Regions from separate parts of the Arthrobacter sp. 2RAF22 genome, predicted to be linked through region 1. Evidence: riboswitches for the same ligand, from Rfam matches in the RefSeq annotation. Region 1 holds a riboswitch; each other region holds the start of a gene.
What was found. Region 1 has a riboswitch for S-adenosylmethionine ahead of AB4068_RS10475 (hypothetical protein). Riboswitches for the same ligand answer to the same signal wherever they lie in the genome.

Region 1 (4,402 bases):
GCGAGCGGACAGAGACATATTCGCCGGCACCCATGGACAGCGCGCCTGCCAGCAGGCCTGCGATGCCGCTGAACAGGACCACAGTGGCGGGGACGCCGGTGGCCGCCATGCCCATCACGAGTGAGAGGTTGCTGACAAGGCCGTCGTTGGCGCCGAATACGGCCGCGCGGAAAGTGCCGGACAACCTGTTGCGGCCGCGCGTCGCCAGGCCGCGGACTACTTCCTCGTGGATCTGTTCGTCAGCCGCCATGGCGCGGGTCGCTGCTGGATCCTTCGCGTAAGGCGAGCGGCCTTCAGCCCTTTGGGCGAGGGCCAACACGAACACTGATCCAAAGTTCCGGGCGAGGAAGCCGAGCATTTGGCTTCGGATCGAGGCCGCCTTCGGCATGCCGGCATGTTCCCCGAGGAGCTTGAGCCAGTGTGCCTCGTGGCGGCCCTCGGCCTCTGCGAGTGCCAACAGGATTTCGCGTTCCTCGCCGTCGCGGCGCTGCGCCAGTTGGCGGTACACGGCGGCCTCGGCCCGCTCGTCCGCCAAGTACTGACGCCAGCGCTTGATGTCCGACGACGACGGGGGAGTCTTGGGGGCCGCTTCATCTTGCGATGGACTGCTTTGGTCCGAGGGATTGTCGGGATGCGCGTTGTCTGGATCTGTCGGGTTCTGTGGATCTGCGTGCGGGTGCACCGGGACTCCTGGGTTGCTGGGGCGGGCTTCATCGCCTCATTGCGGCTCCACTCTATCGCCAATTTCCGCGGTTTTTCGGCTGGCAATCCTCACTGGACATTTTAGGCGCGCCTCAAAAACGGGAGGCTCCCGGGAGGCCTTGACCGCGGCTGGGGGCAGTGCTGGGATGGATGGACAGGGTCCACGAATTGGCGGGGTAGCGTGGTGACCGGCTGCCTCATGTGCCTGTGCGATGGGCTCAGCGGCACGTCGAACGGAGGTTGCACCATGGACAGCACCGAAACCCACGCCCGTCACCCCGACCGTCCCACGGTCGAGGCCGATCCCGCCTACGACTACAGCGAAGACCTTGAGGTGGACGAGGACTGGGAGGAACAATCCGAGGTCCTCGACGACGACGAACGGGTGGTTCCGCTCGACGCAGAGGAACACCGCGAGGACGAAGAGTTCGAATAGCCCCGGGCTCGCTAAACCCTGGGCGCTAAAACGCGCTCAGGATGAAGTGCCTCTGCACGCCTGCCCGGTGCCCGGTTGCCGCCACCGTCAGGGTGAGTTTCCGTGTGGCGGGGAACCAGCGGGCGGGCTGGACCGCTTTTGAAAGGGCTTGGGTGATGAGCCGCGGCTCATGGTGCCAATAGCGTTCCAGGTTTCCGTCCACGACGAACGTGACGGAGCCTTGGGAGAGGTCGACGCCGGGAATCACCCGGACGAATTCGTCCACCCGGCGGGGACGGGGCGACAAGAGGGTGCTGGGCTGGGTGGTGCGGTCGGCTATGGCGGTGGCGCCGTTTTCGAAAGGCATGGCCTTCTCCTGTGGAGTTGCTCTTGCCCGTTCGGTTGTCTCTGGTCCGAGCCGGGCCGCTTCTTCATCCGAACCACCCGTGAACATGGGGTTGGCGTGTGGCAAGTCGGAGCTTGGCGCCACATCTCTTGAAGCTCTTCCTACTGTACATGCGACGGCGGCGCCGCACCCCGGAAAAAGGTGCGGCGCCGCCGTCGTACTTGACTCTGTGAAACTTAGTGGCTGGCCACCGGGTGGGCCTCCAGCGGGAGTTCCTCGGTGACTCCTCCGGCGACGCGACGGTCCCATGCTTCGCGGACCTGGGGCTCCGTGGGAGGCGTCAGCAGCGAGACCACGACGTACACCAGCAACGAGGCTCCGAGGCCCCAGTAGATGGGATCGTTGGCGTAGACGCCGTCTTCGCTGGGAATGATTCCCGTGGCATAGGCGATCAGCAGGGCCAGTGTGAGTACGGACCCCACGGCCATGGACCAGGCCGCGGCAATACCGGTGCCCCGCTTCCAGACCAGGCCACCCAGGATGGCAACCAGCAGGCCGCCCACCAGGATGTCGTAGGCGATGGTCAGGGCGACCACGACGTCTTGCGCCGCCATGGATATCAACACGGCCACGATGCCCAGTCCGAGGACCCAGTAGCGGTTGGCCTTGACGTCGTGCTCGGGGTTCTCGGTGTCGTCGGTGTTGATGGTCTTGCCGAACCAGCTGGCCACGAACGGGACCACGTCGGCGCGGGCAACGGTGGCCGCGGCGATGAGGGCTCCGGAAGCCGTGGACATCATGGCCGCGACCGCAGCGGCCATCACGAGGCCGCCGATGCCGATCGGCAGGATGTGCGTTGCAACCTCGGCGTAGACGACGTCCTTGCCGAGGGCCTTCACGTCGATGTTGGGCAGTGCCACGCGGGCGGCAAGGCCGATCAATGCGCCGGCGACGCCGTACAGGACGCAGTAGATACCCGCGGTGGCACCGCCCCAACGGGCCACCTTGGGAGTCTTGGCGGTGAAGACGCGCTGCCAGATGTCCTGGCCGATCAGCAGGCCCAGGGTGTAGACCACGAAGTACGTGATGATGGTTTGTGCCCCGATGCCGTCCAACTGGAAGAAGCTGGCGTCAACGCGGGCACGGATGCCATCGAAGCCGCCTGCGGCGTTCAGGACGAACGGGAGCATGAGGAAGAAGATGCCCACGGTCTTGATGATGAACTGCACCTGGTCGGCGAGGGTGATGGACCACATGCCGCCGATCGTTGAGTAGACCAGGACGATTGCGCCGCCGACGGCGATGGCGAGCCAGCGCTCCCAGCCGAAGAGTACAACGAAGATGGTGGCGTAGGCGCCCGTGGACGTGGCGCACAGCATCAGGGTGTAGGCGAGCATGACGATGCCGGAAGTCTGTGTGGCGCGCTGTCCGTAACGCAGGCTCAGCATCTGGGAGACCGTGTAGATCTTCAGCCGCTGGATGGTGCCGGCGAAAAGCAGGCTCAGGAGGAGCACGCCCGAACCGATCGCGACAACCAGCCACATGCCGGAGACGCCGAACTTGTAGCCGAGGCCGACGCCGCCAACCGTCGATGCGCCGCCGAGGACGACTGCGGCCATGGTGCCGGTGTAGAGCATCGGACCGAGGCGGCGTCCTGCCACGAGGAAGTCGCTGTTGTTCTTGGTGCGCGACTTGCCCCACCAGCCGAAGGCCAGCATGGCGAGCAAATACACCACCACGATCGCAATATTGATGAACGAAGAGTCCACGGTTGGCTCCTGAAAGTGATGCGCAGAGCCCTTGGGGATTCCGACGCCGGTCCGCTGGGTTTCGTTGCGGGTTGCGGAAGGTCTCTGCGCTGGTGATTGGGGAGAGTAGTCTGTGATGTATGCCTCACAAACAACACTTGTTGCCTATGAGGATACGTAGTGATGCGAGTAACAGTCAAGGTGCTGTCTCGCCCAGCGGACTCATCGGCGCTCCTCCAGCTTGCCAAAGGCCCTGCCGCGCGGGCGATCCGGCTACTATTGCTGCAATGACAGGGCCGCAGAAACGGCCTGAAAGGTTCGTGAATGAAGGCTCTCCCCGTTGAACCGAGCAATGTCCCCGTTGCCATCGGTTCCAGAATCCGTGCCGCCCGCCAATCGCAGCGGCTCACCATCGAGCAGGTTGCCGACGCCACCGGCCTGACCAAAGGGTTCCTGAGCCGGGTGGAACGTGACCTGACATCGCCGTCGGTCGCTTCCCTTGTGACGCTTTGCCAAGTTCTTTCAGTCTCCATCGGCGATCTTTTCGCCGCACCTGAGACGCACCTGACGCGGCGCGACGATGGGCCGCGGATTTCGCTTGGCGGCCAGGGAATCGTGGAGCGGCTCCTGACCGCCCGGTCGGAACGACGGCTGCAGATCCTACAGGCTTCCATCGAGCCCCGCGGCCGGGGAGAAGCCGAGCTTTACGCCGTCGATTGCGACGTCGACGTCCTGCACGTGGTCAAGGGCCGCATCAAATTGATCCTCACCAACGAGGAGTACGAACTCGAAGAGGGGGACACGCTGTCCTTCCCGGGCCGCGAGCCGCACACCTGGGTCAATCCAACCGACGAGCCCGTTGAGGTGCTCTGGATCCTGGTGCCGGCAGCCAGCCGCTGACGCCGGCACTTTGCGATACGGGACCGCATGTGGCCGACACGCGGCGTAACACGCCTGAAACATGACTGACTCCGGGATTTAACCCTGGGGCCTTCGGTGTTACGTGCCTGAAATGATCCGTGCCGACTGCTGAAACAGGGCGACTGTACCTTCGAGTCAAGGCAACTCGTCAAGGTCGGTATCCCGTGGGGTACCAGGACCTGTTCGTTTTAAAAATGGTCTCGCCGTGCGGGCGCCATGGAGCGCCGTATATGCAGGAAGGCTCCCGAAATGACCCCAGTATTCTTCAGC
Region 2 (4,402 bases), on a different contig from region 1:
CGACGCCGAGGAAACCAGCGACGGCCTGGTGATCCGGCCCGCAGCGCTGCACGCCGGCGTCGTGCACAGCTACGCCGACCACCGCATGGCTACTGCGGGCGCCATCCTGGGGCTCGCCGTCGAGGGTGTCCAGGTTGAAGACATCGCAACGACGTCAAAGACCATGCCGGAATTCCCGCACATCTGGGCGTCGATGCTCACTGCCGGCGCAGCTGCCGCGGACACCGTTTCAATGGAGACAAGCAACTGACGATGGCTCGCGACGCACGCTCCTGGGATGAGTCCGATGTCCGGATCCGCCCCAACAAGAAGGGCACACGACCCCGTACGAAGGACCGCCCCAGCCACGACGACGCCGTGATCGGGCGTATCATCACAGTCGACCGCGGGCGCTACACCGCGATCGTGGGCGAAAGCTCGGACAACGAGCGCATCGTCATCGCGGCCCGCGCCCGGGAGCTCCGTCGCTCCCCTGTGGTTCCCGGAGACTTCGTAGCGCTCGTCGGCGATGTGTCCGGAGCACCGGACACCCTCGCCCGCCTCGTGCGCGTCGAGGAGCGAAAGACCCTCCTGCGGCGAAGTGCCGATGACACGGATCCGATCGAGCGGGCCGTCGTCGCCAACGCCGACCAGCTCGTGGTGGTGGTTGCGGCAGCCAATCCGGAACCACGCACCGGATTCATCGACCGCGCCTTGGTGGCAGCGTACGACGCCGGAATCGAGCCGCTGCTGCTCGTCACCAAGGCAGATGTCAAGGATCCGACGGAACTACTCGCCAACTATGTGAGCCTCGGTTTCCCCATCATCATCAGCCGGACGGCCGACGCAGGCGCCTCCGGAATCGACGCCCGCTCCGACGACGGCCTGTCCGCCCGCCTCGACAGTGACGCCGTCGGCCAGTTGCGGGACTACCTCGACGGCAAGGTCACCGTCCTCCTGGGCCATTCAGGCGTCGGGAAGTCCACTATGGTGAACGCCCTCACCGGGGCCGAGCGCGCCACAGGCGGGGTCAACGCCGTGACGGGGCGCGGACGCCACACCTCGTCCTCTGCCCTCGCACTGAAGCTCAGCGACGCCCCTGGCGGAAGCTGGATCATCGATACGCCCGGCATCCGTTCTTTCGGCCTCGCCCACGTGAACCCGGACCGCATCCTGCACGCCTTCCCGGACCTGGAGCCGGGGACGGAAAGGTGCGAGCGTGGTTGCAAGCACGATGCCTCCGCCGTTCGATGCGGGCTGGATTCCTGGGTCGCCGAAGGCCACGCGGGCGAGGCCGGCCCCGCCCGCCTTGCATCGCTCCGCAGGCTCCTTGGTGCGGACCCGCGCATGGAAGCCCAAGAGGCCAAGGAACTGGGTACGGTCAACTAACTCAGCGCATGCCGTCCTACCTCCCCGGCTCACCGGCGAATAGACGGTAGTTTGGAACCATGACCCAACCCGATTCGAGCTACAACGACGACCTACGGCTGGCCCATGTGCTGGCCGATTCCGTCGATTCCCTGACAATGGAGCGGTTCAAGGCGCTGGACCTCCAGGTGGAGACCAAACCCGACCTGAGCCCAGTCACCGATGCCGACAAAGCCGCCGAGGAAGCAATCCGTGGGCAGCTCTCCCGCTCCCGGCCCCGCGACGCCGTCCTCGGCGAAGAATTCGGCAGCACGGGCCACGGCTCCAGGCGTTGGATCATCGATCCCATCGATGGGACCAAGAACTTCGTGCGCGGCGTACCCGTCTGGGCTACGCTCATCGCCCTCGTGGACGAGGGCGAAGTAGTAGTGGGGCTCGTGAGCGCTCCGGCGCTCGGCAAGCGTTGGTGGGCGGCCAAGGGCTCCGGCGCCTACATGGGCCGGTCGCTGGCCGCCGCCACCCGGTTGAAAGTTTCCAACGTGTCCCGGCTCGAAGACGCCTCGCTTTCCTACTCCGAGCTTTCCGAGTGGAAGCAGCACGGGAAGCTGGACAACTTCCTGGGCCTCGAGAACGATGTCTGGCGCAGCCGTGCGTACGGCGATTTCTGGTCCTACTGTCTCGTTGCCGAGGGCGCCGTGGACATCGCCGCCGAACCGGAACTCCAGGTCTACGACATGGCCGCCTTGGTGCCGATCGTCACCGAGGCCGGCGGACGCTTCACATCCCTGGATGGCGCGGACGGCCCCTTCGGCGGAAACGCCGTCGCCACTAACTCGATCCTCCATTCCGAGGTCCTCAAGAGGCTCAACCCCGAACTCGACGACCTTCTGTAGCCCCTCCTGTTCACTGAATAAACGACGGCGGACGCCCCCTTTTAGGGGCGTCCGCTGCTTTTTCTTCGGCTGAAGGCACATTTTTCGGGCGGTGTAACAATCCGCTTAACAATCGCGGTCACATTGGAACCCGCCTCGCCGGTGTCCTACTCTCTTTACAGGTCACGAGTGCCAGCGCGAAACCCCGGTTTGCTGGCCGGCAACCCTCCATCGCGGCGGGGTGCCCCGGGTGACGACCCGGCCGGTCCGGAACGGATGCGGCAAGCGCGGACCCCCTGCACGCAGGGGTCCCTCTTGAGTGAGGTCCCATGAGCACAGCCACAATTACTTCTACGGCTCTTTCGCAGCACCACGAAACCGCACAGCAGCTGCCTCGGGCATCCCGCCCGCTGGCCGCGGTCACCGGCGCGGAGTTGCAGGCACCCCTGATCCAGGGCGGCCACATCCGCTACGCCAACCTTGACTACGGCGCATCCGCACCTGCCCTGACGGTTGTTTCCGCGTACCTCAACGAGATCCTGCCGTACTACGCGAGTGTGCACCGCGGCGCAGGCTACGCCTCCCAAATCAGCACCTCCGTCTACGAAAACGCCCGCAACATCGTCCGTGACTTTGTTGGCGGACGGCCGGACGATTCCGTCATTTTCACGCGCAACACCACCGATTCCCTCAATCTCCTGGCCGGCTGCCTGCCGGTCACAGACGGCAAGCACACCGACGAAGTCCTTTACCTGGACATCGAGCACCACGCAAACCTGCTGCCGTGGCAAGGCGTCCCCCACCGAAGCATTGTTGCCGCGGAAACCTTGTCGGAGACCGTAGCCAATGTCCGCACAGCCCTCTCCCATGGTGGCGTCAGCCTCCTGGCTGTCACCGGCGCGTCGAATGTGACCGGCGAAATCCTGCCCATCAAGGAACTAGCTGCCTTGGCCCACGAATTCGGGGCGCGGATTGTGGTGGACGCGGCGCAACTTGCCCCGCATCGCCGCATCAACATCGCCGCCGCGGATGTCGACTACTTGGTTTTCTCGGGGCACAAGCTTTATGCCCCGTTCGGCGCGGGGGTCCTGGTGGGCCGTCCCGACTGGCTCGACGCCGGCACGCCGCACCTGGCAGGAGGCGGCGCCGTCCGGGAGGCACGCCTCGATTCCGTCAGCTGGGCCACGGGACCGGCCAGGCACGAAGGCGGCTCGCCGAACGTTCTCGGTGCGGCCACCCTCGCCCGGGCCACACAAGTCATCGCCAGCCTCGACCACGACGAATGGCACGCCCACGAGGCCGCCATCCGCTCGCACCTGGTCGAAGGCCTCAAGGAAATCGACGGCGTGACCGTGCACCAGATCTTCAGCGACACCGATCCCGAGGACACCATCGGCGTCGTGAACTTCTCGCTCCAGGGCTACGACGCCGGACTTGTGGCGGCCTATCTTGCGGCCGAGCACGGCATTGGCCTGCGCGACGGGCGCTTTTGCGCCCACCCGCTGCTCAAGCGCCTCGGTCTTCCCTCCGGATCCCTCCGGGCCAGTTTCGGCGTAGGATCGCGTTTGGAAGACGCCACTCGGCTCATCGCGGGCATCCAGGCGCTCAAGAGCAATGGCCTCGGTTGGGACTACGTGGTGGACGCCGGCCGTTGGGTGCCCGCGAACGATCACCGCAGCTACCCGGAATGGGCTCCCAACACTCCCGGGACCGCGGGCGCAGCTCCGTGCAGCACCGACTGATTGCGGTAGATTCGTAGGGTATTTTTTCCTGTCCTACGAAGGAGTTTCCGCGTGGCCCCGCGACCCAAAGGCACGTCAGCCGGCCCCAAGCTCTATGAGGAACGGCGCCTTGAACTCGGTCAGAGTTTCCAGGACGGCGGAGAGCACTATGACCGTGTCCGGCCCGGATACCCCGCGGATTCAGCTGACTGGCTGCTGCCGGAAGGCGCGCGGGACGCGGCAGACATCGGCGCGGGCACCGGAAAGTTCACAGCGCTCCTCGTCGAGCGCGGGCTGGCGGTGTCCGCAGTGGACCCCTCCACGGACATGCTCACGCAACTGCGCAAAACGTATCCACAAGTGATCGCCCTGGAGGGCACGGCCGAGGCAACTGGACTCGCGGACTCAGCATTCGACGTCGTCAGCGTTGCCCAGGCATGGCACTGGTGCGATCCCCTCGCC
Region 3 (4,402 bases), on a different contig from region 1:
AGGGAGTAACCGGTGATGTCGGCGATGAGCTGGACCGTGCCGTTGGAGCTGTTCGTGAAGGAAATCGTGCCATCCGACCCCACCGGCGTGATCGCGAAATTCGGGACGATCTGCCCTGGGGCAAAATTCAGGTTCGAGGTCGCCGGACGATTTGTTCCGCCGGCGTACGCGGTGATGAAGCCGTTCGACGTCGGGTTGGCCACCGTGATGTTCATTGCGACAGCGGAAACTCCGGTCGCCGGGAGGCCGCCGCGTCCAGCAACCTTGACGCTGATCGTCTGGCCGGGGGCGACCGGCCCGTTGACGCCACCGGTCCCGTCCCGCGTGTCAAGCTGCCGGCAGGGGGTCGTGGCCGCAAATCCGCCCAACGGGTCTTGCGACGGCGAAAAGAGCGACGGGCTGACGTACAGCAGCCGGTTAGGCATGCAGTTTCCGGTTGACTGGACTATTCCGGCTGTTGCGCCGACGGTCAACGTTGCCGAGACCTGCGCGGGGCTCCACGAGGGATGCATGGCGAGGAGCATCGCGGCCGCTCCTGCGACGTGGGGCGAGGCCATTGAAGTTCCGCTGAGGACATTGGTCGCAGTATTCGAGGTCGCCCAGTCGGAGGTGATCTGGACCCCTGGTGCGTACAGGTCGACGCAGGGACCGTAGTTGGAGAACCCTGCTTGGCTGTCGTTCGGGTCGCTAGCAGCCACGGTGAGGGCTGCGGGCACTCGGCCAGGGGAGCGTGTGCACGCGTCGACGCTGCTATTTCCTGCAGCCAAGGTTACCGTGATCCCGCTGTCAATCGCGCCTTGGACGGCGGCGTCCAGGCTCTGGTCCGTACCGGTCAGGAGGCTAAGGCTAAGGTTGGCGACAGCGGGTTGACCGGCTTGGTGATGCTGAACGATCCAGTCGAGAGCGGCAATGACATCGAGTGACGATCCGCCCCCGGCGCAGTTGAGCGCTCGTACGGGCACGATCGTTGCCGCTTTGGCCATCCCAAAGGTGGCTCCTGCTGCGATTCCCGAGACGTGCGTGCCGTGGCCGTTGCAGTCTGTGGTTCCCTTGCCGTCGTCCACGCCGTTGTTGCTTCCAATGCCGACGGCGTTATATCCGACCGTCACGCGTCCGCCGAAGTCTTGGTGGGTGGCCAACACGCCGGTGTCCACCACGTAGATCGGTACCCCGGCGCCGCTCGAAGGCGGCGTGTAGCTCCCAGACAAGGGCAGGGATCTCTGGTCGGTCCGGTCAAGGTTCCAGGGTGCCGGTGCTTGAGTGTCTGAAATCCGCACCGGCATATCCCGGTCCACGGACACAACCCGGCTCGACTTCGCCAACGCAGCGGCCTTCGCTGGCGTCGCCGTGACGACCGCGGCCTTCACGGCATGCGTGAACGTCTTGTCCACCGAGACTCCCTGCGAGCGCAGCTCCGCGGTCTTCCCGTCAACGTCGGTGCCTTCGGCGTAGTGGACCACGTATCTGTCTTCGCCTGCTGCCGGAGTCGTGTCGGCGTGCGCCGGCAGCGGCACTCCCACGGTGAAACCTGATACCAGCAAGAACAGGGCTATTGGAACGACGCCGGATGGCTTTTTCACGAGCTTCAATCTTCCTGTGACGCACAGTGGCGGCGGAGACATCCGAAGGATGCAGACTGCTGCGCCCAATTCTATCTCCAGTCACACAGGCATCACCCGTCTCTTCAATTTCAGACATCCACAACCCCGGCTTCGTGAACAAAACGCGGCCAAGTGTCACAAAGCTGTCATAATCTTCGTCAGAAGGGGTCCGGTTTTCCTAGACTCTTCCCATAGGTCATGAGTGCCAGCGACAGCCCCGGCTTGCTGGCCGGCAACCCTCCTTTCGCGGCGGGGTGCCCCGGGTGAAGACCTGGCCCTTCGCTGTGTTGGCGGCGGGCAAGCGCGATGTGAGGTGTCGACGAATGACAATTGCTGCAACAGCCATACCCCTTTCCGGTACCCAGGACGGAACCCTCAAGTATGTTTCCGTAGGAGGGCTCGAACTGGAGGCCGGGGGTTTCCTCCCTGAGGTCGTCCTTGCGTACGAGACATGGGGCCGGCTCAACGCCGACGCTTCCAACGCCGTCCTCGTGGAGCATGCACTGACCGGCAGCACCCATGTGGCCCGTGGCGAGAGCGATGAAGAAGGCTGGTGGGAGCAACTCGTTGGTCCCGGCGCCACCATCGACACGGACCGCTACTTCGTGGTCTCCGTCAACATCGTGGGAGGCTGCTACGGCAGCACCGGGCCGTCGTCGAGCGCTCCTGACGGCAAGCCGTGGGGCTCCCGCTTCCCGCTCGTCACCCTGCGGGACAGCACCATAGCCGAAGCCCGGCTGGCCGACGCCTTGGGGATCCACAGCTGGCATACCGTGGTGGGAGGGTCCATGGGCGGTGCCCGCGCACTGGAATGGGCCGTCAGCTATCCGGACCGCGTCAAGCGATGTGCCGTGATTTCGATCGGGGCGTACAGCACTGCCGAACAGATTGCGTTCGCGCAGGCCCAGACTCTCGCCATCCGGCAGGACGCCGACTTCAAGGGCGGCGACTACTACGGCCAGGCAGCGCCCGAGGCGGGGCTGGCCCTTGCCCGGCGGATCGCCCACATCACCTACCGTTCGGCGGATGAACTGGACTTCCGCTTCGGCAGGAACGCCCAAGGCGGCGAGGCGCCCCTGCAGGCTGCGGCCTTAGGGGACCGGGGCCGCTACCAGGTGGAGAGCTACCTCGACCACCAGGGACGAAAGCTGGTCCAGCGCTTCGACGCCAACAGCTACATCGCCATCACTGAGGCGCTCATGAGCCACGACATCACTCGCGGCCGGGGCTCATTGGAGGACGCGCTGTCCGTGGCCACGGCGAAGTTCTTCGTTGCCTCGGTGGACTCGGACCGGCTCTATTTCCCGGAACAATCGCACGAGCTGGCCAAGGCCTTGCCCGGAGAAGTCCCCGTTCATGTGATCGAGGCGCCCATCGGGCACGACGGTTTCCTCACCGAGATCGGCCAGCTCGGCCCCCAGCTGCGGGAGGCGTTCTTCGGCTGAATCAGCCGTTCATGATCTCCTGGCGGAGCTTCATGTAGTCCTCCATGGCAATTTTCCCGTCGCTGTACTCCTGGTCGAGTTCGGCCAGTTTCCGTGCCCGGTAGCCTTGCGGCGCGCTGTCCGGCTGGGGCGCGCTGTTCGCTTGCGGAGTAGACGACGGCGGAGCGGCCTGAGGTCCGGGCATTCCCACCGGGGGTTGCGGCTCAGCCGGGAAGATGACCGGGGGTTGCTCCGGGTATCCGACGGGGTAGTGCTGTGGAGGATAGGGCTGCCCGGGGTAATCCTGCGGAGGATAGGGCTGCCCGGGGTAATCCTGCGGAGGGAAGTCCCGTAGCCTGCGCTGGCGCGATCGGTTGTACATGCGGATCCCCATGGGAATCAGCCAAGAGCAGACGATGATCCAGAAGATCACATTGTTCACGGTGGAGGGCCTCCCTAGTCTTTCACCAGCTTAGCCCCGCTCCCTGTGACCCACACGGCTCCCGTTCAGCTCCGGGGCAGGATGGTGTCGGCAGGACCGAAGACGGGTCCCGGCGTCGGGCGTTTCGGCAGGATGCCGTCGCCGGAGGAGCGGTGCCGGATCCGGCGGATGACCCACGGGACAAAATACTCCCGGGCCCATACGAGGTCGCCCGAGCGGGCCTCGCGCCAGCTGCGCTGGGGGAGCGGCTTGGGGAACAGCGGCTCGAGGTTGTGGGGCACATTGAGTGAATCGAGGACCATCGCCGCGATGGTGTGATGGCCGAGCGGCGAGAAGTGCAGGCGGTCTTCGTCCCACATCTGGGAGTTGGAGAGTTGCCGCAGGGACCACATATCGGCGATCACGGCATCGTGGCGGGCGGCCACCGTGCGGAGGTTTTCGTTGTAGATGGCCACTTTGCCGCGGATCCGGCCGAGGACCGATGACGCGGTGTCCGGACCGTTGAAGAGAACCACGGTGGCGCCGTCGGAACTCAGGGTCTGCACTGCGGCATCGAGTTTCTCGGCCAAGGCGTCGGGATCGCCGCCGGGACGGATGAGGTCGTTGCCGCCTGCGGAGATGCTCACGAGGTCCGGCTTGAGGTCCCTGCACGGGCCAAGTTGTTCGTCGAGGATCTGCTGAAGCAACCGCCCGCGGATGGCCAGGTTGGCGTAGGCGAAATCCCGGTGTCCCCGGCTCAGTTCCTCGGCTACGCGGTCGGCCCAGCCACGATGTCCCCCGGGGTTGTTGGGCTCGGGGTCGCCGATCCCTTCGGTAAAGGAATCACCCAATGCCACGTAGCGGGTCCACGGATGAATCCGTTCGTCCGGCTTTGGTCCCACCGTGGGATCAATGTCACTCACGTCCATATCCTGCCTCTTGCTGCAACGCCACGC

Region 2: it holds a riboswitch for S-adenosylmethionine, as region 1 does, so the genes downstream of both, AB4068_RS00725 (aminotransferase class V-fold PLP-dependent enzyme) here and AB4068_RS10475 (hypothetical protein) in region 1, are expected to answer to the same signal.
Region 3: it holds a riboswitch for S-adenosylmethionine, as region 1 does, so the genes downstream of both, metX (homoserine O-acetyltransferase MetX) here and AB4068_RS10475 (hypothetical protein) in region 1, are expected to answer to the same signal.

Annotation. Positions count from the first base shown of each region.
Region 1 covers NZ_JBFRGL010000011.1:61,113-65,514, reverse strand. The annotation lists gene AB4068_RS10485 (VIT1/CCC1 transporter family protein) at 1-682, opposite strand, end outside; gene AB4068_RS10480 (hypothetical protein) at 950-1,138, shown strand; gene AB4068_RS10475 (hypothetical protein) at 1,164-1,484, opposite strand; SAM riboswitch class IV at 1,499-1,618, opposite strand; gene AB4068_RS10470 (sodium:solute symporter) at 1,700-3,232, opposite strand; gene AB4068_RS10465 (helix-turn-helix domain-containing protein) at 3,536-4,111, shown strand; gene AB4068_RS10460 (ammonium transporter) at 4,382-4,402, shown strand, end outside.
Region 2 covers NZ_JBFRGL010000001.1:150,815-155,216, forward strand. The annotation lists gene aroA (3-phosphoshikimate 1-carboxyvinyltransferase) at 1-250, shown strand, start outside; gene rsgA (ribosome small subunit-dependent GTPase A) at 253-1,368, shown strand; gene hisN (histidinol-phosphatase) at 1,428-2,240, shown strand; SAM riboswitch class IV at 2,401-2,513, shown strand; gene AB4068_RS00725 (aminotransferase class V-fold PLP-dependent enzyme) at 2,549-3,961, shown strand; gene AB4068_RS00730 (class I SAM-dependent methyltransferase) at 4,013-4,402, shown strand, end outside.
Region 3 covers NZ_JBFRGL010000014.1:16,361-20,762, reverse strand. The annotation lists gene AB4068_RS11770 (S8 family peptidase) at 1-1,580, opposite strand, end outside; SAM riboswitch class IV at 1,796-1,911, shown strand; gene metX (homoserine O-acetyltransferase MetX) at 1,925-3,046, shown strand; gene AB4068_RS11760 (hypothetical protein) at 3,048-3,467, opposite strand; gene AB4068_RS11755 (SGNH/GDSL hydrolase family protein) at 3,533-4,375, opposite strand.